Regions from separate parts of the Frigoribacterium sp. AC512 genome, predicted to be linked through region 3. Evidence: predicted binding sites of a transcription regulator. Region 3 holds the regulator's gene; each other region holds the start of a gene.
What was found. Region 3 encodes HspR, which represses chaperone genes until heat shock. Its sites were predicted from a motif close to AAGTTGAGTCNNNNNGACTCAACTT; they were not measured.

Region 1: a site for HspR is predicted at 2,159-2,183, ahead of ACZZ97_RS14620 (ATP-dependent Clp protease ATP-binding subunit). Genes of this name have one in related genera too.
Region 2: a site for HspR is predicted at 1,519-1,543, ahead of ACZZ97_RS10715 (Hsp20/alpha crystallin family protein). Genes of this name have one in related genera too.

What each region holds. Positions count from the first base shown of each region.
Region 1 covers NZ_OZ409850.1:3,166,443-3,170,371, forward strand. Annotated here, with positions in the region: gene ACZZ97_RS14620 (ATP-dependent Clp protease ATP-binding subunit) at 1-2,143, opposite strand, end outside; gene ACZZ97_RS14625 (hypothetical protein) at 2,260-2,682, opposite strand; gene ACZZ97_RS14630 (Rieske (2Fe-2S) protein) at 2,773-3,657, opposite strand; gene ACZZ97_RS14635 (APC family permease) at 3,752-3,929, opposite strand, start outside.
Region 2 covers NZ_OZ409850.1:2,353,012-2,356,940, reverse strand. Annotated here, with positions in the region: gene ACZZ97_RS10720 (cation:dicarboxylate symporter family transporter) at 1-741, shown strand, start outside; gene ACZZ97_RS10715 (Hsp20/alpha crystallin family protein) at 974-1,471, opposite strand; gene ACZZ97_RS10710 (NAD(P)H-dependent oxidoreductase) at 1,637-2,236, opposite strand; gene ACZZ97_RS10705 (DUF2200 domain-containing protein) at 2,285-2,638, opposite strand; gene ACZZ97_RS10700 (GrpB family protein) at 2,670-3,254, opposite strand; gene ACZZ97_RS10695 (phosphoenolpyruvate carboxylase) at 3,339-3,929, shown strand, end outside.
Region 3 covers NZ_OZ409850.1:3,295,566-3,299,494, reverse strand. Annotated here, with positions in the region: gene ACZZ97_RS15255 (class I SAM-dependent methyltransferase) at 1-933, opposite strand, end outside; gene ACZZ97_RS15250 (heat shock protein transcriptional repressor HspR) at 1,045-1,455, opposite strand; gene ACZZ97_RS15245 (DnaJ C-terminal domain-containing protein) at 1,461-2,477, opposite strand; gene ACZZ97_RS15240 (nucleotide exchange factor GrpE) at 2,599-3,315, opposite strand; gene dnaK (molecular chaperone DnaK) at 3,328-3,929, opposite strand, start outside.

The DNA of each region.
Region 1 (3,929 bases), 130 kb from region 3:
CGAGGTTCGAGGTCATCACGACGACCGTGTTGCGGAAGTCGACCGTGCGGCCCTGGCCGTCGGTGAGGCGCCCGTCGTCGAGCACCTGCAGCAGCAGGGTGAACACGTCGGGGTGCGCCTTCTCGATCTCGTCGAACAAGATGACCGACCACGGGTTCCGGCGGACGCGCTCGGTCAGCTGGCCGGCCTCGTCGTAGCCGACGTACCCGGGAGGGCTCCCGACCAGGCGGCTCACGGTGTGGCGCTCGCCGAACTCGCTCATGTCGAAGCGGATCATCGCCTGCTCGTCGCCGAAGACCGACTCGGCGAGGGCCTTAGCGAGCTCGGTCTTGCCCACGCCGGTCGGCCCGAGGAACAGGAACGACCCGGTCGGCCGGTGTGGGTCGCCGAGGCCCGTGCGGCTGCGGCGGACGGCCCGGGCGACCGAGGTCACCGCGTCGTCCTGGCCGACGACCCGCGCGTGCAGCTCCTGCTCGAGCAGGGCGAGCCGCGCCCGGTCGCCCTCCGTGAGGCGCGACGCAGGGATGCCGGTGGCGCGAGAGACCATCTCGGCGACGTCCGCCTCGGTGATCTCCGTGCCGGGCGCCTCCTGCGTGGCCTCGAGGGCCTGCTCGTCGCCGACGGCGTCGAGCCGGGCCTGCACGGCCTCGAGCTCGTCGCGCAGCTGCGAGGCTTCCTCGTAGCGCTCCGCGGCGACCGCGGCGCGCTTGGACGACTCGAGCTCGGCGAGCTGCGCCTGGAGCGCTGCGACGTCGACGCCCTCACGGGCGCCGAGACGGAGCCGACGACGGGCGCCCGCCTGGTCGATCAGGTCGATCGCCTTGTCGGGCAGGAACCGGTCGCTCACGTAGCGGGCCGACAGCTCGACGGCCGCGCGCAGCGACTCGGGGCTGTAGGTCACGCCGTGGTGGGCCTCGTACCGCGGGGCCAGGCCGGCCAGGATCGCGACCGCGTCGTCGACGCCCGGCTCGGGCACCTGGACGGGCTGGAAGCGGCGCTCGAGGGCGGCGTCCTTCTCGATGGTGCGGTACTCGCGCAGCGTCGTCGCCCCGACGAGGTGCAGGTCGCCCCTCGCGAGACGTGGTTTCAGGATGTTCCCGGCGTCCATGGCGCCCTCGCCGCCGCCGCCGGCCCCGACGACCGTGTGGATCTCGTCGAGGAACACGATCAGCTCGTCCCGGTGCGCGGCGATCTCGTCGACGACCGTGGTCAGGCGCTCCTCGAAGTCGCCGCGGTAGCGGGTGCCGCTGAGCATGCCGGGCAGGTCGAGGGCGACGACGCGCTTGCCCTGCAGCAGCTCGGGGACGTCGCCGTCGACGATGCGCTGGGCGAGTCCCTCGACGATCGCGGTCTTGCCGACGCCGGGCTCGCCGATCAGCACGGGGTTGTTCTTCGTGCGGCGCAGCAGGATCTCGACGGCCTGCTCGATCTCGTCGGCGCGGCCGATGACGGGGTCGATCTCGCCTCGGCGGGCGCGGGCCGTGAGGTCGCTGCCGTACTGGTCGAGGGTCGGCGTCGAGGAGGCGCCGGTCGCGCCGGCCTCGCCGGTCGCCGGCGCGCCCGCCCGGGTTCCGCCGCCCGCGTGGCTCGCGCCGCTCGTGCCCGCGGCGTCGCCGGTCGGCGACCCGTCCCGGACGAACGCCTGGAGCGCCTGCGGGGTGACGCCCGCGGCGGCGAGCAGCTGGCCGGCGGTCGACTGCTGGTCGACGACGAGCGAGAAGAAGAGGTGCTCGGGATCGACGTAGGTCGAGCCGAACGCGCGGGCGGCCTGCGCCGCCTGCAGCAGCACGCGCTGGGCCGCCGGCGTGAGCGACGCGGTGCTGGGGGTGTCCGACGAGGGGCCGGGGAGGCGGCTGTCGACGGCGCGCAGCAGCGCGTCGCGGTCGGCGCCGGAGTGGCGGACGACGTCCGCGGCGGGAGACTCGTCCAGGAGCACCCGGAGCACGTGCAGCGAATCGACCTCGGCGTGCCCGTGGCTGGTGGCGAACTCGCCGGCGCGGGTGACCACGCCGTGGGCGCTGCTGCTGAGCAGCCGCGAGATGTCGACCGGTCGGCCGGGCTGTGACGACCGGGCGCCGTTCATGAGGCGGGCGAGGAACTCGTCGAACGAGTCGCTGCTGCCGGAGCCGAACTGTGCAGGCACGGGACCTCCTGGGTGAACTTGAGTGCGTAAGACTCAAGTCAACGCAGGAGGCCCCGTCGCATTCCCGTCTCGGCTCCGAAGTTGAGCGGAACCGACTCAACCTGCGGGTCCGACCTCTACGAGGATCCTTCCGGCCCGTGCGTGTGGGCGCTCAGCTGCGGCTCGTCCTCCTCGTCCGCGCCCGGGTCGTGGGCGGCGTCGAAGTCGTAGCCGTCGAAGTCCAGGTCGGGGATGTCGGCCATCTCCTCCGGCCAGGAGGGGCGGCCGGGCTGGAGCCGCAGGGTCGCCTCCTCGAGCTCGCGGATGACCTCGTCGTCCTCCCGCTCCTCCGTGCCGTTCTCGACGGGGGTCGAGAAGATCTGGCTGGCCGGGCCGATCAGCAGGTGCGCGTAGGCGCGGCTGCCGCCCTCGGTCACGACCGGGACCGACACGATGTCGGAGGTGCCGGACCGGGCCAGCGCTCGTGCATACCGCAGCACGGCCTTGCAGGTGGTGTCGCCGAGCAGCATGTAGCCGCCCGCGTAGTGCAGTCGTCTCATGGCTCCACGCAATCACCGGCCGGAGGCCTCGTCCGGCCCTTGACGCGCCTCCTGCAGGTGCCCTACGGGCCGGGGCGGCGCCTCCTCGGGTCAGCCCGCGTTCGGCAGCCGCACCTCGACGGCGCCGTCGACGACGCGCGTCTCGAAGACGGGCTGCGGGGACGTGGCCGGACCGTGCACGACCTGGCCGGTGCGCATCGAGAAGACGCTGTCGTGCCACGGGCACGACACGCAGGCCTCGCCGGGGCGGCCCGCGTCGAGCACGACCTCGCCCTGCGAGAGCGGTCCCGAGAGGTGGCTGCAGACGCTCGAGAGCACCTCGACCTCGTCGCCGCGCCGCAGGGCGACGAGCGGCTGGCCGTCCAGCTCGAGCCCGGTGAGCTCGCCCTCGGGCAGGGCGTCGAGCCGGGTGACGGCGTGCCAGCCGGGGCTGACGAGGTGCGGCACGTCCTCCGCGTGGTTCGCTCCGACGGCCTGGCGGTAGGCGAGGTGCCCGCCGATGAAGCCGCCGAGGCCGACGGCGCCGAGCCCTGCGAGGCCGAGGAGCTTGGCGCTCGCCTGCTTCCCCCGCACCCGCTGGAGGTACGAGGCGCCGTAGAGGCCCGTCGCCACGAGGTTCGCGACCGAGTGCACGAGGCCGGTGCGCTTCTGCTGCTCGTGCGACGCGGCCCAGTCGACGAAGCCCGCGAGGGCGGCGGGGGCGACGGCCAGGACGCCGACGCCGACCAGCGCTCGCGACGCCTTCTCCTGGCCGGGCACGAAGTCGAGCACCGCCGAGCTGATCCACGCGCCGGTCGGCACCAGCACCAGCACAGGGTGCAGCGGGTGCCCTGCGGGCACGCCGTGCAGCAGGTCCTTGAGGGCGCGGGGCTGGACCACGGCGTCGACCACCCCGGCCACCTTGTCGATCAGCGGGTCGAGCTGTGAGGCGTTCTCGACGGCGCTCAGCGCCTCGACGATCTTCAGTTCTCGCATGGCTGCTCCTCTGGTCGGGGCTCCGGTGCCCTGGGTGTCGGTGGTGGCGGCGGTGGGTGGTCGCGGCGGCCGGCCGGCCGGCGATGGTCTCCGTCTACTCCGCGGGGTCGGCGGCGGCACGCGAGCCACGACGCGACCCGGCGCGGGCGACGAAGAAGAGCACCGTGCCGACGGCGAGCAGGACGGCCCCGAACAGCCACACCCGGCCGCTCTGCTGGGTGAGCAGCAGCACGCAGGAGGCGGTGCCCAGCACGGGCACGGCGGTCCAGACC
Region 2 (3,929 bases), 940 kb from region 3:
TTCGTCGCGGGCGTGCTCGGCACGGTGCTGAAGCTCGTCACGGGCATCAACATCTTCCGGGTGATGCGCTACCTCGGCCGCGAGTACCTGCTGATCGTGTCGACGTCGTCGAGCGAGGTGGCCCTGCCCCGCCTCATCGCGAAGATGGAGCACCTCGGCGTCTCGAAGCCCGTCGTCGGCATCACGGTGCCCACCGGATACTCGTTCAACCTCGACGGCACGGCGATCTACCTGACGATGGCGTCGCTGTTCATCGCCAACGCGATGGGCACGCCGCTGAGCGTGGGGGAGCAGCTCTCGCTGCTGCTCTTCATGATGATCGCCTCGAAGGGCGCCGCGGGCGTCACGGGAGCCGGCATCGCGACCCTCGCCGGCGGCCTGCAGGCGCACCGGCCCGACCTCGTCGACGGGGTGGGGGTGATCGTCGGCATCGACCGCTTCATGTCCGAGGCCCGCGCATTGACGAACTTCACCGGCAACGCGGTCGCGACGCTGCTCGTCGGCACCTGGACCCGCGAGGTGGACACGGACCAGGTCGAGCGCGTGCTCGCCGGCGACTCGCCCTTCGACGAGTCGACGATGAGCGCCGACGGCCACGGCGACGCGGCCCACGCGGCCGCCACGGGAGCCGGTGCCGAGGAGGCGGCGGCCGAGACGACGGGACCGGCACGCGACGACCGCATCTCGACCGACACCGTGCGGACGATCGTCGGCGGCGACGAGCGGGTCTCGCGCCGCTGACCGGCGGCGGCCTGCGCGGCGACGGCGCTGCGCGTCGTCGCCCGACAGCGAGGCACCCCGTAGTGGACGGTGCACCTCCGAACGACGGGGTGCACGGTCCACTAAGGGGTGCTCGAGGGCGGGACTCCCGGACGCGTCAGTCGTCGGCGTCCGCCGACGGGTCCCAGTACGCCCGGTGCTCGCCCTCGGGCTCGGCGAGTGCCTGCAGCGCGAACGTGCTCACCCGCGCCTCCTACGCGTCGGCCGGCGCCGTCGCGGAGTCGGCCCGTGGCCCGTCAGCCGGTGCCGAGCCGGCTCCTGCCGGGGCGGTGCCCGAGCCCGTCTCGACGGCCGTCGCGGGGCTGGTCGTCACCTCGATGCGGCGCGGGGCGGCCTTCTGCGTCACCGGGATGACGATCGAGAGGACGCCGGCGTCGTAGTGGGCCGATATGCCGCTCGCGTCGACGCCCTCGCCGAGGCTGAACTGGCGGAGGTACGAGCCGTGCGGGCGTTCCTTCGCGAGCCACTGCGCGCCGGTGCGGGCGTCGGCCGTGCGCTGCGCCTTGACGGTGAGCACCTGGCCGTCGACGTCGACGTCGACGCTGCCCGGGTCGACGCCCGGCATGTCGGCGGACAGCACGTAGCGGTCGCCGTCGCGGTACAGGTCGACGGGCATCTGCCGCGGGCCCTGCCGCGTCGCGAGCAGGCTGCCGGCGAGGCGGTCGAGCTCGGTGAAAGGATCGAAGGTCATTGCCATGATGAAGAGTCCCCTTCCGTGACGGAGTCGGTGTCTGTCGAGAGTTGAGCCGGTGCGGCTCAACTCGGTGACTCGATGCTAGGACGGCGTCACGGCTCGTAGCTCGGAGATCGCTCAGATCAGGCTCGGAGTTCGCTCAGAGGAACGACCGGGGGTGCCTCAGGCGCCCCGGACCGCCGCAGCCACCTGGGCCACCGCCTCCTCGACCGCCTTCCGCCGACCTGCGTCGTCGTCGCGCTCGGAGTCGTGGACCCACGCCGTGGCGCCGCGTCGGGCGCCGACGTAGTCGACGATCCCGTGCCCGATCTGCGTCTCGAGAACCTGCTCGTAGCCGTGCCTCTCGTAGGTGGAGGCACTGTCGCCGGCCACGAGGAGGAGGTGGATCGTGAGCCCGCCCAGGTTGCGTCGCATCCCGCCCTCCGCGTCCGGCGCGCTCACGTCGAACGCCCAGCCGTTCACGAACACCCGGTCGACCCAGCCCTTGAGCAGGGCCGGCATCGACCACCACCAGACCGGGAAGACGAGCACGAGGTGGTCGGCGGCGTCGAGTCGGCGGTGCTCCCGCAGGACGTCAGGTGAGAACTCCCCGCCGACCCGGTAGCTGTGCCGGTCGGCGGCGCCGAACCGCGGGTCGAAGTCCTCGGCGGCGAGATCGGCGACCTCGACCTCGGCGGGCTCGAGCGCCGTCCGGAGCTGCTCGGCGATGCCGGCGGTGAGCGACTCAGGGTCAGGGTGGGCGGTGACGATGAGCGTCTTCATGCAGCCCAGTCAACCGGCTCGTGCTGGCTGGCAGCCCGGCGAGCGATCTCAGCCCTCGCGCAGCACCTTCGACATGGCGCGCCCCCGCGCGACCTCGTCGACGAGCTTGTCGAGCCAGCGGATCTGCTGCATCAGCTCGTCGTCGAGCTCCTCGATGCGCACGCCGCAGATCACGCCGGTCACGAGCGACGCCCGCGGGTTCAGCTCGGCGGCGGCGAAGAACTCGCGGAACGTGGTCCGTGAAGCCAGGTGCTCCGCGAGCCGGGCGTCGTCGTAGCCGGTCAGCCACGTGACCACCGTGTCGACCTCGGCGCGCGTGTGGCCCTTCCGCTCGGCCTTCGCGACGTAGAGCGGGTACACGTCGGCGAACGCGGTCTCGTAGATGCGGCCGTTGCGGTCCATGGCGGCAGCGTAGCTGCGGGGGCGGGTCCCGTCAGCCCTCGCGCGCCTCCCTCGCCCGGCCCTTGATCGCGGTGATCACGTCGGTCTTGGCGTCGGCGTAGTCGTTCATGTCGTCCCAGCGGCGCTCGAGCAGGGCGCGCTTCGTCCGCTCGTAGAGGGCACGGTCGTCGTCGTCGTGGCGCAGGTGGTCGCGCAGGAGGAGGTAGTCGGCCACCGCAGGAGCGCCGCGGTCGTAGACGTGCACGTGCACGTCGCGCTCGGGGGTGCGCACCAGTCGGTGCCCCGGCTCGCGGACGCGCAGCAGGTAGCCGGCGTCGAGCAGGGGGTCGAGCCAGTCCTCCTCGGCGGTGACGTCGTCGACCGCGACGACGACGTCGACGATCGGCTTGGCGGCCAGCCCGGGCACGGAGGTCGAGCCGATGTGCTCGACGTCGGCCTGCGTGCCGGTCGTCGCGAGGGCGTCGACGATGCGTCGCTCGTGCTCGCGGAAGACGTCGGGCCAGCGCGGGTCGGGCTCGTGCAAGGTCACGGCGATCGCCTCGGGGCCGCCGACGAGGTCGAGCTGGGTGACGTCGGGTCGGCGTCGCGGGCGGCGGAGGGGGGTCTCGTCGGTCACCCGGCCATCCTCGCAGCCGTCCGCCTCGCGCTGCCTTCTCGGCACACGGCGTCATCTGCCCCCGAGTTCGTCCATGATGGTCCCGTGACCGACACCGACACCGCGAAGCGACCCGACGGAGCCAGCCGAGACGACGTCCGGGGGGCGGTCGACACCGACCTGCGCGCCGACGTCAGCTTCCTGGGCAGCCTGCTCGGGCGCGTGCTCACCGAGGCAGGCGGCCCCGACCTGCTGGCCGACGTCGAGCGCCTGCGCGCCGCCGTCATCTCCGCCTACGAGGACGCGACCGCGGGCCACGCCGGCAAGACGGACTCGGCCGAGCCGGTCGACCGCGCCGGCGAGATCGTCGCGGAGCTCGACCAGGAGCGCGCCGAGCAGGTCGCCCGGGCCTTCACCGTCTACTTCCACCTCTCCAACCTCGCCGAGGAGCACCACCGGGTGCGCGTGCTGCGCCGACGCCGCGAGCGCGCCGACTCGCTGCCCGCCGCGGTCGAGCGGCTCGTGGAGGAGCTGGGGGCCGAGGAGGCGTCGGCGCGTCTGCAGTCGCTGCGGTTCCAGCCCGTCTTCACCGCGCACCCCACCGAGGCTCGCCGCCGCGCGGTCGCGAGCACCATCCGCCGCATCAGCGACCTGCTCGACGAGCGCGACGCCGCGCAGAGCACGGCCGACCTGCTC
Region 3 (3,929 bases):
CAGCACCAGGTCGGCCGACCCCTCGGCCAGGGCGTCGCCCGCGTCGGCGCGGACCACGCGCACGCGGTCGCCGACGCCGTTGGCCCTCGCCGTCGCGCCCGCCGACGCCACCGCCGCGGCCGACTGGTCGGTGGCGACGACCTGCACGCCCGGCCGGGCGAGGGCGACGGAGGCGGCGAGCACCCCGGTGCCGCAGCCCAGGTCGACCACGTCGCGGGCCTCGGGCAGCGCGTCGGCGAGCACCCCGAGCAGCGCCCGGGTGCCGATGTCGACCGAGGTGCCCGCGAAGGCACGGCCGTGCGCGGCGACGGTGAGGCCGAGGTCGAGGTGCCGCTGCTCGCGGGGCCAGCCCGCGCCTCCTGCGCCCGCCTCGCCTGATGCGCCTCCCGGGCCTGGCAACGGCCGCGACGCGACCAGCACCCGCGACTTCTGCCGGGCGAGCGACGCGTGCACGTCGCCGAAGTGGCGGCGCAGCACGTCGTTCATGGCGAGGGTCATGTGCTTGACGCGCCCGCCGGCGAAGAGGACGACCCCCGGAGGCGCGGAGCGGGCCGCGAGCCCGGCCACCTCGTCGAGCGCGTCGAGCTCGCGAGGCAGCTGGAGCAGCACCACGCGAGCGCCCTCGACGAGCGACGCGTCGAGCGGGTGCTGCTGCCACGTCGGCGCGACCCCGAGCCGGGAGGCGTTCGCGGCCAGCGCACGTTCGCCCTGCAACGCGTCCTGGTGCACGCGCAGCCCGGTCGCCCCGCGGGCCGCCGCCCCGAGGGTGAGGGCGCCGTGGCGGTCGCCGATGACGGCGACCTCCGTCGGGGACGCGACCAACGCCTCCTGCGCCTCGTCCAGCAGGAGGCGGTCGGTCGCGTCCCACGCGACGAGGTCGTGGGCCTCGACGTCGGGCCAGCGGCGGAGCGCGGCGAAGTCGAGGTCAGGCACGACGACAGCCTAGGGCGGACGACGCCGACGCCCGGGCGTCGGCGAACGACGGGGACGGCGTCGCCCCGGACGAGACGGTCGGGACCTGCGAGGGAGTCGAGACCCGGCTGGTCAGTGCTGCTGGGGACGCCAGACGACGACCGACGTCTGGCGCTGCGGGCGCGACCCGTGCCGCAGGGGCACGACTCCGCTCTCGCCGGCGGCGAAGACCCGGGCACCTGGCCGGTTGACCAGCTCGTCGGCCAGCGCCCGCTCGAGTTCGCGCACCCGCGACTGCAGCGACGTGACCTGGTTCTCGAGCTCGAGGATGCGCTTGATGCCCTCGAGCGAGACGCCCTCGCCGCCCAGCCGGCCGATCTCGCGGAGCTGGACGACGTCGCGCATCGAGTAGCGGCGCGACTTGCCCGCCGTCCGCTGCGGCACGACGAGGCCGAGACGGTCGTACTGCCTGAGCGTCTGGGCGTGCATGCCCGCGAGCTCGGCGGCGGTCGCGATGGCGAAGAGCGGCGAGTTCTCGTCCATGGTCGTCACGCCTGCGCGCGGGCCCTGACGATGAGGTCGTCGCGGGGGTTCTCGGCCGGGAGGGCCGCGGCCAGGGCCTCGACCGCCTCCTTCGCCTTGTCGCTGAGGTGCGACGGCACGGCCACCTGGACGGTGGCGAGCAGGTCGCCGGTGCCCGACTTGGTGACGACGCCGCGGCCCTTGACGCGCAGCACCCGACCGGAGGGGGTGCCGGGTGCGACGCGCAGCCGCACGGGGTCGCCGCCGAGCGTCGGGACCTCGATGGTCGCGCCCAGCGCGGCCTCGGCGAACGTGACCGGCACGTCGAGGCGCAGGTTCTGGCCGTCGAGCTCGAACACCGGGTGCTTGCGCACGGCGATGGTGAGGACCATGTCGCCGCCCTCGCCGCCGTCGGGGCTGGGCTCGCCCTTGCCGCGCAGCCGGATCTTCTGGCCGTCGTGCACGCCCGCGGGGATGCGGACCTTCATCGGCCGGCCGTTGGCGCCCTGCAGCGAGATCGTCTCGCCGACGACGGCCGTCTGGAAGTCGAGCGTCGTCGTGGCCGTCATGTCGCGGCCCTTCTGCGGACCGCCGAAGCCGCGGTAGCCGCCGCTCGTCTGGCCGAAGCCGCCGCCTCCGCCGCCGAACATGCCGCCGAAGATGTCGTCGAAGCCGCCGCCGCCCTGCTGGCGGTACTGCGGGCGACCGCCGCCGGGCTGCCCGCCGCCGAACATGCCGCCGAAGACGTCCTCGAAGCCGCCCCCGCCGCCGCCGGGGCCGCCGCTGCCCGCGGTGAAGCGCGCGCCGGAGCCCATGGCCCGGATCTGGTCGTACTCACGGCGCTGCTCGGGGTCGGAGAGCACCGAGTTGGCCTCGCTCACCTCTTTGAACTTCGCCTCCGCGGCTGCGTCGCCGGGGTTGGAGTCGGGGTGGTACTTGCGGGCGAGCTTGCGGTAGACCTTCTTGAGCTCTGCCGCCGTGACGTCCTTGGAGACACCGAGAACGGCGTAGAAGTCCTTGTCGAACCAGTCCTGGCTGGCCATCCGGCACCTCCTCTCTTGTCTCTGTGCCGTCGCTCACGAGCGACAGGCCGGGGAATGTGGGAGGCGGCGGGCCCCTTCTCGAGGAGCCCACCGCCCGTCGCGACTCGCGTCGCGGATGCCGCTACTGCGGCGTGTGCACCGCGACCTTCGCGGCCCGGATGACCCGGTCGCCGATCTTGTAGCCCGGCTCGATCACGTCGGCCACGGTGTTGACCGTGACGTCGGCGCTCGGCAGCTGGACCAGGGCGTCGTGCATGGTGGGGTCGAAGACCTCGCCCTTCTCGCCGACCTGCACGAGCCCGAACTTGTCGAGCCCGCCGCGGATCTTCTGCGCCACGATCACCATCGGGCCCTCGGCCAGGTCGCCGTGCTTCTCGGCGAGGGCGAGGTCGTCCAGCGCGGGGAGGAGCGAGCGCACGACCTCGGCGACCACGGCCTCGCGGTTCGCCTCGCGGTCGCGCTCGACGCGCCGCCGGAAGTTCACCAGCTCGGCCTGCGCCCGGAGCATGTCCTGGCGCATGTCCGCGACGAGGTCGCGGCTGGCGGCGTCGAGGATGGCCTCGTCGTCGGCGCTGAGCGGCTCTGTGCCCTCGGCCTCGCCCTCGGCCGCCATCTCGGCGGCCGCCTCGGCGGCACCCGCCGGCGCCTCGGCGCCCGCGGGCACCTCGACGTCGGGGGCCTCGGCCTCGATCAGCTCGTCGGGGTCGGTGACCGCGGCGGTGCCGCCGTCCTCGGAGGGGGCGGCCGGCTCGGGACGCACCTCGCCCGTCTCGGGGTCGATGCGGCGCTTGTCGTTCACCACCGGCTCGTCAGGCGTGTTGCCGTTCTCGTCTGCCATGGGGAGACCGTCCTACTTCTTGTCGTTGTCGTCGTCGTCCACGACCTCGGCGTCGACGATGTCCTCGTCGTCGCCCTGGGCCTGGCCGTCGGCGGGGGCACCGTCGGCACCGGCCGCGCCCGCGGCGCCGGCCTGCTCGCCCTGGCTCTGCGAGTAGATCGCCTGGCCGAGCTTCGACTGGCTCTCGTTGAGCTTGTCGAAGGCGGGCTTGATCGCGGAGTCGTCGTCGCCGGCGAGCGCGGTCTTGAGGGCGTCGACGTCGGCCTGGACCTCGGACTTGACGTCGTCGGGCAGCTTGTCGTCGTTCTCCTTGATCAGCTTCTCGATCGAGTAGACGAGCTGCTCGGCGTTGTTGCGGGTCTCGTTGGCCTCGCGACGTGCCTTGTCCTCTGCAGCGTTCTCCTCGGCCTCGCGGACCATGCGCTCGATGTCGTCCTTCGAGAGCGACGAGCCGCCCGAGATGACCATCGACTGCTCCTTGCCGGTGCCCTTGTCCTTCGCGGACACGTGCACGATGCCGTTGGCGTCGATGTCGAAGGTGACCTCGACCTGCGGGACGCCGCGGGGGGCCGGCGCGATGCCGGTCAGCTCGAAGGTGCCGAGGTTCTTGTTGT